3 regions of the Pseudomonas sp. R4-15 genome follow, and region 1 is predicted to be linked to each of the others. Evidence: predicted binding sites of a transcription regulator. Region 1 holds the regulator's gene; each other region holds the start of a gene.
The links. Region 1 encodes sigma-54, which starts transcription at its own class of promoters, with help from an activator protein. Its sites were predicted from a motif close to ANTGGCATNNANNTTGCTNT; they were not measured.
Positions count from the first base shown of each region.

Region 2: the regulator sigma-54 is predicted to act here: its motif matches at 2,505-2,524, upstream of flgB (flagellar basal body rod protein FlgB).
Region 3: the regulator sigma-54 is predicted to act here: its motif matches at 1,294-1,313, upstream of ACYRGX_RS14860 (circularly permuted type 2 ATP-grasp protein).

Region 1 covers NZ_CM147293.1:1,582,310-1,586,286, reverse strand. Annotated here, with positions in the region: gene lptA (lipopolysaccharide transport periplasmic protein LptA) at 1-304, shown strand, start outside; gene lptB (LPS export ABC transporter ATP-binding protein) at 304-1,029, shown strand; gene ACYRGX_RS07430 (RNA polymerase factor sigma-54) at 1,193-2,701, shown strand; gene hpf (ribosome hibernation-promoting factor, HPF/YfiA family) at 2,755-3,063, shown strand; gene ptsN (PTS IIA-like nitrogen regulatory protein PtsN) at 3,074-3,538, shown strand; gene rapZ (RNase adapter RapZ) at 3,552-3,977, shown strand, end outside.
Region 2 covers NZ_CM147293.1:2,458,829-2,462,805, forward strand. Annotated here, with positions in the region: gene flgA (flagellar basal body P-ring formation chaperone FlgA) at 1-505, opposite strand, end outside; gene ACYRGX_RS11710 (chemotaxis protein CheV) at 569-1,501, shown strand; gene cheR (protein-glutamate O-methyltransferase CheR) at 1,536-2,363, shown strand; gene flgB (flagellar basal body rod protein FlgB) at 2,561-2,968, shown strand; gene flgC (flagellar basal body rod protein FlgC) at 2,974-3,417, shown strand; gene flgD (flagellar hook assembly protein FlgD) at 3,440-3,977, shown strand, end outside.
Region 3 covers NZ_CM147293.1:3,110,550-3,114,526, reverse strand. Annotated here, with positions in the region: gene ACYRGX_RS14870 (YbaB/EbfC family nucleoid-associated protein) at 1-312, shown strand, start outside; gene recR (recombination mediator RecR) at 394-993, shown strand; gene ACYRGX_RS14860 (circularly permuted type 2 ATP-grasp protein) at 1,343-2,752, shown strand; gene ACYRGX_RS14855 (alpha-E domain-containing protein) at 2,756-3,703, shown strand.

The sequences.
Region 1 (3,977 bases):
CCTCGGTGCACCCGCCTATTACGAGCAACAGCCGGACACCGGCAAACCGCTGGTCAAGGCCTACGGCCGCAGCATCCAGTACTTCGCCGACAACGAGCGGATCATCCTGCTCGACCAGGCGCGCGTGGAGCAGCAGGGCAACACCTTCGAAGGCGAAAAGATCGTCTACGACACGCGCCGCCAGATCGTCAACGCCGGCCGCGCCAGTGGCGAGCAGGTCGGTACGCCGCAACCGCGCATAGACATGGTCATCCAGCCGCGTCAGCGCAGCGAACAGTCCAGCGAACAAGGCCAGCCCCAGTAATGGCATCCCTCAAAGCCCAGCATCTGGCCAAGGCCTACAAAGGCCGCCAGGTCGTCCGCGATGTCAGTCTGTCGGTCGACAGTGGCGAAGTGGTCGGCCTGCTCGGCCCCAACGGCGCAGGTAAGACCACCTGCTTCTACATGATCGTCGGCCTGGTTCGTGCCGATCAGGGCCGCGTGCTGATCGACGATCAGGACCTCAGCCACCAGCCGATGCACGGGCGCGCCCGTGCCGGTATCGGCTACCTGCCGCAGGAAGCCTCGATCTTTCGCAAGCTCAGCGTGGCCGAGAACATCATGGCCATCCTGCAGACGCGCAAAGACCTCGATCGCGCCGGTCGCGAGCACCGTCTGGAAGAGTTGCTGCAGGAGTTCCACATCAACCACATCCGCGACAGCCGCGGCATGAGCCTGTCCGGCGGCGAGCGCCGCCGCGCGGAAATCGCCCGCGCACTGGCCACCGACCCGAAATTCATCCTCCTCGACGAACCCTTCGCCGGCGTGGATCCGATCTCGGTCGGTGACATCAAGCAGATCATCAGCCACCTCAGCGAAAAGGGCATCGGTGTTCTGATCACCGACCATAACGTGCGCGAGACCCTGGACATCTGCCAGAACGCCTTCATCGTCAACGACGGCCAACTGATCGCCGAAGGCAGTGCCGCCGAGATCCTTTCCAACGACCTCGTACGCGAGGTTTATCTGGGGCACGAGTTCCGCCTCTAGGCCTCAGGGAGGCCCCGCGCGCAAGCGTCGCGGGGCGTCCATCGCTGGCGCGCAATAAGCGCTGGAAATATCCCCCGATATCAGGCATATAATTTGCTTCCAGAGCGCGCCGCGAGCGCTACGCAGTTGGACGGCGCATAGACGCCTGCATACAAGGTCTGCCATGAAACCATCGCTCGTTCTAAAGATGGGCCAGCAGCTGACGATGACGCCGCAGCTGCAACAGGCCATCCGTCTCCTGCAACTTTCCACGCTCGACCTGCAGCAGGAAATCCAGGAGGCGCTCGAAGCCAATCCCATGCTGGAACGCCAGGAGGATGGTGAGGACTTCGACCATTCCGACCCACTGGCCGATGGCGACGAACTGCAGAACCCCAGCAGCCAGGAAATCGCTTTCCAGGAAAGCAGCGTGCCCACCTCCGAGCATGCCGAGCACAGCGAGGAAGGCGACTGGAGCGAGAGCGAGCGCATCCCCAACGAGCTCCCGGTGGACACCGCCTGGGAAGACGTCTACCAGACCAGCGCCAGCAGCCTGCCCAGCAATGACGACGACGAGTGGGACTTCACGGCCCGCACCTCCGGCGGCGAAAGCCTGCAGAGCCACCTGCTCTGGCAGTTGAACCTGGCGCCGATGTCCGACACCGACCGACTCATCGCCATGACCCTGATCGATTCGATCAACCCCGATGGCTACCTCGAGGAGAGCCTCGAGGAAATCGCCGCCGGCTTCGATCCCGAGCTGGAGATCGAACTGGACGAGGTCGAGGTCGTCCTGCACCGGGTGCAGCAGTTCGAGCCCGCCGGTGTCGGTGCACGCAACCTGCGCGAATGCCTGCTGATCCAGCTCGCCCAACTGCCGCCACGCACACCCTGGCTGGAACAGGCCCGCCAGTTGGCGAGCAGCCACCTGGACCTGCTCGGCAGCCGCGACTACGCCCAATTGCTGCGGCGCATGAAGCTGCGCGAAGACGAACTCAAGCAGATCGTCGAGCTGATCCAGGGCCTCAATCCACGTCCCGGCTCCCTGATCGAGACCGGCGAACCCGAATACGTGGTGCCCGACGTCATCGTCCGCAAGCACAACGAACGCTGGCTGGTCGAGCTCAACCAGGAAGCCATGCCGCGACTGCGCGTCAACCCGCAGTACGCCGGCTTCGTACGCCGCGCCGACAGCAGCAGCGACAACACCTTCATGCGCAACCAGTTGCAGGAGGCACGCTGGTTCATCAAGAGCCTGCAGAGCCGCAACGAGACGCTGATGAAGGTCGCCACGCAGATCGTCGAGCATCAGCGCGGCTTCCTCGAGTACGGCGAGGAAGCGATGAAGCCGTTGGTCCTGCACGACATCGCCGAAGCGGTGGGCATGCACGAGTCCACCATTTCCCGCGTGACCACGCAGAAGTTCATGCACACCCCGCGCGGCATCTTCGAGCTGAAGTACTTCTTTTCCAGCCACGTCAGCACCGCGGAAGGCGGCGAATGCTCGTCGACCGCGATCCGCGCGATCATCAAGAAACTGGTCGCTGCGGAAAACGCTAAAAAGCCGTTGAGCGACAGCAAGATCGCTGGTTTACTGGAGGCACAGGGCATTCAGGTGGCCCGCCGGACAGTCGCCAAATACCGGGAATCCCTGGGCATTGCGCCCTCCAGCGAACGCAAGCGACTGATCTGACGGCCATGCGATATCCGAAGTCGTAAGTAACAACGGTGATAAGGAGAAGCAGCATGCAAGTCAACATCAGTGGCCATCAACTGGATGTGACCGACGCCCTGCGCGACTATATCGAGGAGAAGCTGACCCGCCTGGAGCGGCACTTCGACAAGATCAGCAACGTCCAGGTGATCCTGGAAGTGGAAAAACTCAAGCAGAAGGTGGAGGCCACCCTGCACATTGCCGGCGGCGAGATCGTCGCCAATGCCGAGCACGACGACATGTACGCCGCCATCGACCTGCTGGCCGACAAGCTCGACCGGCAACTGATCAAATACAAGGAAAAGCAGCTCAATCGAGAGCAGGGCGCGACCGCCCGCTGACCCCTAACCGATGATAAGACTCGACAACATCCTGACCCCCGGCCGCGTCCTCGTGGGCGTGCCGGGCGGCAGCAAGAAGCGCGTTCTGGAACAGATCGCCAACCTGGTTGCCCGCGACCTTCCCGAACTCGCCGCCCAAGACATCTTCGAGGCATTGATCGCCCGTGAGAAGCTCGGCTCGACCGGCTTTGGCAATGGCATCGCCATCCCCCACTGCCGGCTGGCCGGCTGCCTGACGCCGATCAGCGCCGTGTTGCGTCTGGAAACGCCCGTCGACTTCGACGCCATCGACGGCGCTCCGGTCGACCTGCTGTTCGTCCTGCTGGTGCCCCAGGCCGCTACCGATGAGCATCTGGAGCTATTGCGGCAGATCGCCGGCATGCTCGACCGCGCCGACGTACGCGAGCGCCTGCATCAGGCCGACAGCGCCGACGCGTTGTACCAGATCGTGGTCGACGTGCAGAACGGACGCTGAGCGGGCCACCGCCATGCGCCTGATCGTCGTCAGCGGCCGCTCCGGCTCCGGCAAGAGCACCGCACTGAACGTGCTCGAGGACAGCGGTTTCTACTGCATCGACAACCTTCCTGCCGCCCTGCTTCCCGAACTCTCGGAGCGGGCGCTGCTGCAGACCGAACTGCTGCAGCCGCAGGTCGCGGTGTCCATCGACGCACGCAATCTGCCCAGCCAGTTGCAGCGTTTTCCGGAACTGCTCGACGAAGTGCGCGCCCGGCACATCCAGTGCGACGTGATCTATCTCGATGCCGAGGACGACACGCTGCTCAAGCGTTTCTCCGAGACGCGCCGCCGTCATCCACTGACCAGCGCCACCCGCTCCCTGGCCGAAGCGATCCGTGACGAATCACTGCTGCTGGGGCCCATCGCCGACCTTGCCGATCTGAAGATCGACACCACC
Region 2 (3,977 bases), 880 kb from region 1:
TTGCCTGGGAGAATTCGGTGAGAAAACCCTGGCGCAGGCCGCTTACGTCCTGCTCGCTCATCGCCAGGTCGTCTGCGCTCAGGACGCTGTCGCGTTTGAGAGGGCGATTGACCTTGACGATTTCACGGTAGAGGGCCACTTCGGCAGGCACGAAAACCCGCCAGGGCGCCGCTCCGGCACAACTCACCCGAACGTTTACCCGGCCAATGGGCTGCGCCGGGCTCTCCAGTCGCGCGTCCAGGCTACGCTCACAATCAGGGAGGCGTAGTCGGGGGTCCAGGGTGTTGACGCGAATCTCATAGCGCCCTTCGATGCCGCTACGCTGGATATAATCTTCCACAGCCCACTCAAGGTAACCTTGGGTAGTGCCGATAAGCTGTTCGGGCGCCGTTTGGCCGGCGGCAGCGATGCCGCAGTAGCCTACCCCGAGTAAAGTCGGTAAAACTCGTAGCGGTAGTTGGCCAAATGCCATAACGCGTCGAATAATCGTCGTCATGCTTTTCATAACCAGAACACAAGCAAGCGCCGTGCCTACTCGGATGGCGATGCAGACAGCGAGGGAACCGGTATGGCCGGCGTGTTGGATTCGGTAAATCAGCGTACCCAGTTGGTGGGGCAGAACCGCCTAGAGCTGTTGTTGTTCCGCCTGGATGGCAATCAGATGTACGGCATCAACGTCTTCAAGGTGAAGGAGGTGCTGCAGTGCCCCCGCCTGACCGTGATGCCCAAGTCGAGCCGGGTCGTGCGGGGCGTGGCGAACATCCGCGGCGGCACCATTCCGATTCTTGATCTTTCCCAGGCCATAGGTCGTCGGCCGTTGCAGGAACTCAAGGACAGCTTCGTCATCATCACCGAGTACAACAGCAAGGTTCAGGGTTTCCTGGTGCGCTCGGTCGAACGCATCGTCAACATGCATTGGGAGGGCATCCATCCGCCACCCAAGGGCGCCGGCCGTGAGCATTATCTGACAGCGGTCACCCGGGTCGACAACCAGTTGGTGGAGATCATCGACGTCGAGAAGATTCTCGCCGAGGTGGCTCCGATGCGGACTGAAGTGTCCGAGGGCATCATCAAGGAAGACACCCTGCAGCTCGCTGCTACCAAGCGCGTTCTGATCGTTGACGACTCGTCGGTGGCGCGCAAGCAGGTCCAGCGCTGCCTGGAGTCGGTTGGCGTAGAGGTGGTAACGCTCAACGACGGTCGACAGGCGCTGAATTACCTCAAGGCCATGGCAGAGCGGGGCGAGAAGCCAAGCGCCGAGCTGTTGATGATGATCTCCGATATCGAAATGCCGGAAATGGACGGATATACCCTGACGGCTGAGGTTCGCAACGACCCTCGGATGTCGGACCTGTGCATTCTCCTGCATACTTCGTTATCCGGCGTGTTCAACCAGGCGATGGTGAAGAAGGTCGGTGCAGACGACTTCCTCGCCAAATTCCGACCTGACGAACTCGCCGCCAAGGTCATCGAACGCATCGGTCCCGCTTCCGGGGCCTGATGCGCAAGCTCTCCATAGAGGCAGCGTAACGTCAGTGTCTTCCACCAATTTGGATTTCGAACAGTTCAGGGTCTTTCTGGAAAAGGCCTGCGGCATCTTGCTGGGGACGAACAAGGAGTATCTGGTCTCCAGTCGCCTCAACAAGCTGATGCGCGAGAACAACATCGCTAGCCTCGGTGAGCTGGTGCAGCGTATCCAGAGCCAGCCGCGCGCCGGCCTTCGGGAAAAGGTCATCGACGCGATGACCACCAACGAGACGTTGTGGTTTCGCGATACCTACCCGTTCGAGGTCCTCAAGACCAAGGTGTTGCCAGAAATGGCCAAGGCCTCGGGTGGGCAGCGTTTGCGCATCTGGTCGGCGGCGTGCTCTTCGGGGCAGGAGCCGTACTCGTTGTCGATGAGCGTGGACGAGTTCGAGCGCACGAACCTGGGTCAGCTGCGTGGCGGCGTGCAGATCGTTGCGACGGATCTCTCCGGTGCGATGCTCAATGCGTGCCGCAGTGGTGAGTACGACAGTTTGGCGTTGGGGCGGGGCCTTTCCAAGGATCGACTTCAGCGTTTCTTCGAGCCGCGCGAGGGTGGCCGCTGGGCGGTAAAGGCGGCGATTCGTTCTCGCGTCGAATTCCGTGCGCTCAACCTTCTGGAAAGCTACGCCACGCTGGGCAAGTTCGATGTGGTGTTCTGCCGCAACGTGCTCATCTATTTCTCTGCCGACGTCAAGAAAGACATCCTGCGGCGCATCCACGCCACTCTGAAACCTGGGGGCTACCTGTTCCTGGGCGCTTCGGAGGCGCTCAACGGCTTGCCCGACCTTTACCAAATGGTTCAGTGCAGTCCGGGAATCATCTACCAGGTCAAATAGGCCTGCTCGCGCTTGCCGCTCTGTGACGGTTTCCCGTCACGGGGCGGCAAGGTGGCCGCCGGCAAGGCGGTAAAAACTTGCCGCTCCGTCCATGAATTGGCGGGCGAACTTCCAAGTCGTTGAAATTAAAGAATTTTATATTCTGGCATGGCGTTTGCTAATTCGTTAGCGAGTAAAATCGCGGCGAGGCATCAGCCATGACCATCAGTTTCGACAAAGCCTTAGGCATTCATCAGCAGGCGCTGTCATTTCGAGCGCAGCGCGCGGAGTTGCTGGCGAACAATCTGGCGAATGCCGATACGCCCAACTACAAGGCGCGTGACCTGGACTTCAACAGCATTCTGCAGGCCCAGCAGCAGCGTCTACAGAATGGGGCGCTGTCTGTCGCGACCACCAGCAGCAACCATCTCGCGGGCCAGGGCGATAGTTTTGGGGAGCCGGGGTTGCTCTACAGCACGCCCGAGCAACCTTCGATCGACCAGAACACCGTCGACGAGAACGTTGAGCAGGCCAAGTACGCGCAGAACGCGCTGGACTACCAAGCCAGCTTCACGTTCCTCAACAGCAAGCTCAAGGGCTTGATGAACGCCATTCGCGGGGATTGATCGCCATGTCCTTATCCAACATTTTCGGTATAGCCGGCAGTGGAATGAGTGCGCAGAGCGTGCGTCTCAACACCGTGGCCTCGAACATCGCCAACGCCGAGTCGGTGTCCTCCAGTATCGACCAGACCTACAGGGCGCGACATCCGGTGTTCGCCACCGTATTGCAGCAAGCTCAGGGGGGCGCTGGTAACTCACTGTTCGGCGGTGAGGATGAGGCCGGTCGTGGCGTGCGCGTGGCTGGCGTGATTGAGGACCAGAGTGAATTGATGGCGCGCTACGAGCCCAGCAATCCGGCGGCCAACGCCGACGGCTACGTCTACTACCCGAACGTCAACGTCGTCGAGGAAATGGCCGACATGATATCCGCCAGCCGCGCTTTCCAGAGCAACGCCGAGCTGATGAACACCGCCAAGACGATGATGCAGAAAGCCCTGACTCTGGGGCAGTAGCCCAATAGCTGAGTACTAGACCATGAGTATCGAAGTAAATGCGGCTGGCTCTGTTCTCGATCAGTACCAGATAAAGTCTGATAGCAGTACCTCGAAGAACGACGAGCTGGGGAAGGACGCGTTCCTTCAATTGCTGGTGACCCAGTTGAATAACCAAAGTCCGCTGGAGCCCCAGGGCAATGGCGAGTTCATTGCCCAGTTGGCGCAGTTCAGTCAGGTCGAGGGCGTTCAGGAACTCAACGACAGCATGAGTTCCCTGTTGTCCGGGTTCCAGTCTTCACAGGCGTTGCAGGCGTCTTCCCTGGTGGGGCGTAAGGTCATCGTGCCTGCGGAAACTGCGCTGGTGGATACCAGTAAGCCTTTCGATGCCAGTCTCGTACTTCCTGAAAGCAGCGGGAACGTCTATGTCACCGTCTATGACGGGGCAGGGGCGGTCGTATCGCGTGTCAATCTTGGCCAGCAAAAGGCTGGGAACATCAGCTTCTCTTGGGATGGCAAGGGTGCGGACGGGGAAACGCTACCCCCGGGCACCTATAAGTTCGAGGCTCAGGCAACCTACG
Region 3 (3,977 bases), 1.5 Mb from region 1:
ATGGCCGGCCTGATGAAGCAGGCCCAGCAGATGCAGGAACGCATGCAGAAGATGCAGGAAGAACTGGCCAACGCCGAGGTGACCGGGCAATCCGGTGCCGGTCTGGTCAGCGTGGTGATGACCGGTCGCCATGACGTCAAGCGTGTGAGCCTCGATGACAGCCTGATGCAGGAAGAGAAGGACATTCTCGAAGACCTGATCGCCGCTGCAGTCAACGATGCGGTGCGCAAGATCGAGCAGAACAGCCAGGAAAAGATGTCCGGCATGACTGCCGGCATGCAGTTGCCGCCGGGCTTCAAGATGCCGTTCTAAGGTGGCATCCCTGCGCGCGCCGCGATCTGTCGCGGCGCCGATTCGATCATGCTTGCCCATCCATTACGAAGTTGCCGCCCGATGAGTTTCAGCCCCCTGATCCGCCAGTTGATCGATGCCTTGCGCACCTTGCCGGGCGTTGGCCAGAAGAGTGCCCAGCGCATGGCGCTGCAACTGCTCGAGCGTGATCGCAGTGGCGGGGTGCGTCTGGCCCAGGCGCTGACCCGGGCGATGGAAGGCGTGGGCTACTGCCGCAGTTGCCGCACCCTGTGCGAAGACGAGCTCTGTCCGCAATGCGCCGATCCGTCCCGTGACGACAGCCTGCTGTGCGTGGTGCAAAGTCCCATGGACGTGTTCGCCGTGGAGCAGACTGGCTTCCGCGGGCGCTATTTCGTCCTGCGTGGCAACCTGTCCCCGCTGGACGGGCTCGGGCCCGAGGCGATCGGCATCCCCGAGTTGCTGTCGCGCATCGAGGGTTCGGCCGTGAGCGAGGCAATTCTTGCCACCAATCCGACCGTGGAAGGTGAAGCCACCGCCCACTACATCGCGCAACTGCTGATGCCGCGTGGCCTGGTCGTTTCGCGTATCGCCCACGGTGTTCCCTTGGGCGGTGAACTGGAGTTGGTCGACGGCGGTACCCTGGCGCATGCCATGGCCGGGCGCAAACCCGTCGCGCTCTAGTCGCCCGTCACGGGCGCATTGTCTTCCGATTCAGTTTGGCGTAGCGGCGCCACGAGCGCGCTACTGGCCAGCGCTGCCTACCGTAGAGCGCTGTTGGATGTCGCTGCTGCTACGGACGTTGCTCTTCTTGTGATTTGTGCCTGCGCCGTGACAACCTCGAGCTCTGGTAACGGTCTACTGTGGAGGTATCACCATCCCAAATTGGTGCGCTTATCGTTTCGCGGTTGCATGCCTCTGAACCTTAATGGTGCATTGCAGTTGTGCTTGATGCCTAAGCATATGTTTTAAAAGGATTTAATGCCTGGCACGCGGCTTGCCATGGTTCAGAGACTCGGACAAGGAGCTCAGAATGTCCCGCCTTTTCTATGATGAGATGCATGACGCGAGCGGAAATACCCGCACGCATTACCAGGCGTTCGAGCGATGGCTCAAGGAGATGCCCGAGGAGCAACTGGCGCAGCGCAGACGCGAGGCCGATCTGTTGTTCCATCGAGCGGGTATCACCTTCACGCTTTACGGCGACGAGCAGGGCACTGAACGTCTGATTCCCTTCGATATCATCCCGCGCGCGATTCCCGCCAGCGAATGGCAGATCATCGAGCGTGGCTGCATCCAGCGTGTGCAAGCGCTGAATATGTTTCTTGCCGACATCTACCACGACCAGCGCATCATCAAGGAGGGCATCGTGCCCGCCGAGCAGGTGCTGGCCAACGATGGCTACCAGTTGGCGATGGGCGGCCTGAAGCTGCACCGCGACATCTACGCGCATATCTCCGGGGTGGACATCGTCCGCGACGGCGACGGCACCTACTACGTCCTCGAAGACAACCTGCGCACGCCCAGTGGCGTGAGCTACATGCTCGAGGACCGCAAGATGATGATGCGGCTGTTCCCCGAGCTGTTCTCCATGCAGCGGGTGGCGCCGATCGGTCACTACCCGAACCTGTTGCTCGAAGCGCTCAAGAGCTCCAGCCCGCTGGATAATCCGAGTGTCGTGGTGCTGACGCCGGGGCGTTTCAACAGTGCCTATTTCGAGCACGCCTTCCTCGCCCGTGAGATGGGTGTTGAGTTGGTGGAGGGCGCCGACCTGTTCGTGCGTGACGAGCGTGTCTTCATGCGCACCACCTCCGGGCCACAGCGTGTCGATGTGATCTACCGGCGTATCGACGATGCCTTCCTCGATCCGCTGGCCTTCAATCCGGATTCCATGCTGGGCGTGCCCGGTTTGCTCTCGGCCTATCGCAGCGGCCAGGTCGTGCTGGCCAACGCCATCGGTACCGGTGTGGCGGATGACAAGTCGATCTACCCCTATGTCGCGGACATGATCCGCTTCTACCTCTCCGAGGAACCCATCCTGCAGAACGTGCCGACCTACCAGTGCCGTAAGCCGGCAGAACTGTCCCATGTGCTGGCGCATCTGCCGGAGTTGGTGGTCAAGGAAGCGCAGGGCTCCGGTGGCTACGGCATGTTGGTGGGACCGGCGGCGACCAAGGAGGAGATCGAAAACTTCAGGGCGCGCCTGCAGGCTCGTCCTGAGGCCTACATCGCCCAACCGACGCTGAGTCTCTCCACCTGCCCGACCTTCGTCGAAAACGGCATAGCGCCGCGGCACATCGACCTGCGCCCCTTCGTGCTCTCCGGCAAGGACACCCGTGTCGTGCCAGGTGGTTTGACCCGTGTCGCGCTACGCGAGGGCTCGCTGGTGGTCAACTCGTCGCAGGGCGGCGGGACCAAGGACACCTGGGTGGTGGAGGACTGACAAATGCTATCGAGAACCGCCTCCGACCTTTATTGGATGTCACGCTACCTGGAACGCGCGGAAAATCTCGCGCGCATGCTCGACGTCAGTTACTCGCTGTCACTGATGCCGCAGAACGGCCGAGGTGATGGCCTCGACGAGCTGGCGATGCCGCTGCTCAGTACCGGCACCATGGACGCTTATCTCGAGCGTCATGGCGCGCTGCACGCCGAGCGCATGCTGCATTTCTTCGCCCTCGACGAGGAGAACCCGGCGAGCATCTACAACTGCCTGGCACCGGCGCGCGCCAATGCCCATGCGGTGCGCGGACGCATTACCGCGGACATGTGGGAAAACCTCAACGCCACGTGGCTGGAGATGCGTGGTATTTCCGCCCAGGGCCTGCCGCGCTATGGCATCAGTCGCTTCTGCGAATGGGTCAAGGAGCGCTCGCATCTATTCCGCGGCGCGACCTTCGGCACCATCATGCGCAACGATGCCTATCGCTTCATTCGCCTGGGGACCTTCATCGAGCGCGCGGACAACACCCTGCGCCTGCTCGATGCGCGCTATGAGCTGCTGGGTGATGACGAGGACCTCGACGACCGTTCGGCGCGCTCGTACTACCAATGGAGCGCATTGCTGCGCGCATTGTCGTCGTTCGAGGCGTTCGCGGAGATCTACCGTGGCTCGCCGCGCATTGCCAAGGTCGCTGAGCTGTTGCTCCTGCGCCCGGATGTTCCACGCTCGTTGCGCGCCTGCGTCGAAGAGCTCGACGGCATCCTGCGCATACTACCTGGGGATAATGGCCGCCTGGCACAGCGCCTTGCGGCGGAGCTGGCGGCGCGACTGCGCTATACGAGTATCGACGAGGTGCTTGATGCGGGGCTGCACGCCTGGCTCAACGAGATGATCGAGGAGGTCCGAGAGTTGGCGGGCGCCATTCAAACCGCGTATCTCGAGGCCGTATGAGACGTTCGGTGAGCCCCGAGGCCGCTTAGATCAGGTGCGCACGAGTCGCTAATCCTGCGGCTCGCAGCGCAGCCAATCAGGCGTCAGCGCATCCGCGGCCGGTCTTGAGGTTGCTGGTAGCACGCGATGACTTCGGTTGTGTTGCCTTCGCCGAGCGCCATGGCGGGCGAGAGTGCCCTGGGCTGATCGTACGGCGATATGCGCCAGGGGCGGCAAAGGTACGCTCATCTGCAGTCGATTGGCCCACAGAAAAGGCCGCCCGGGTGGGCGGCCT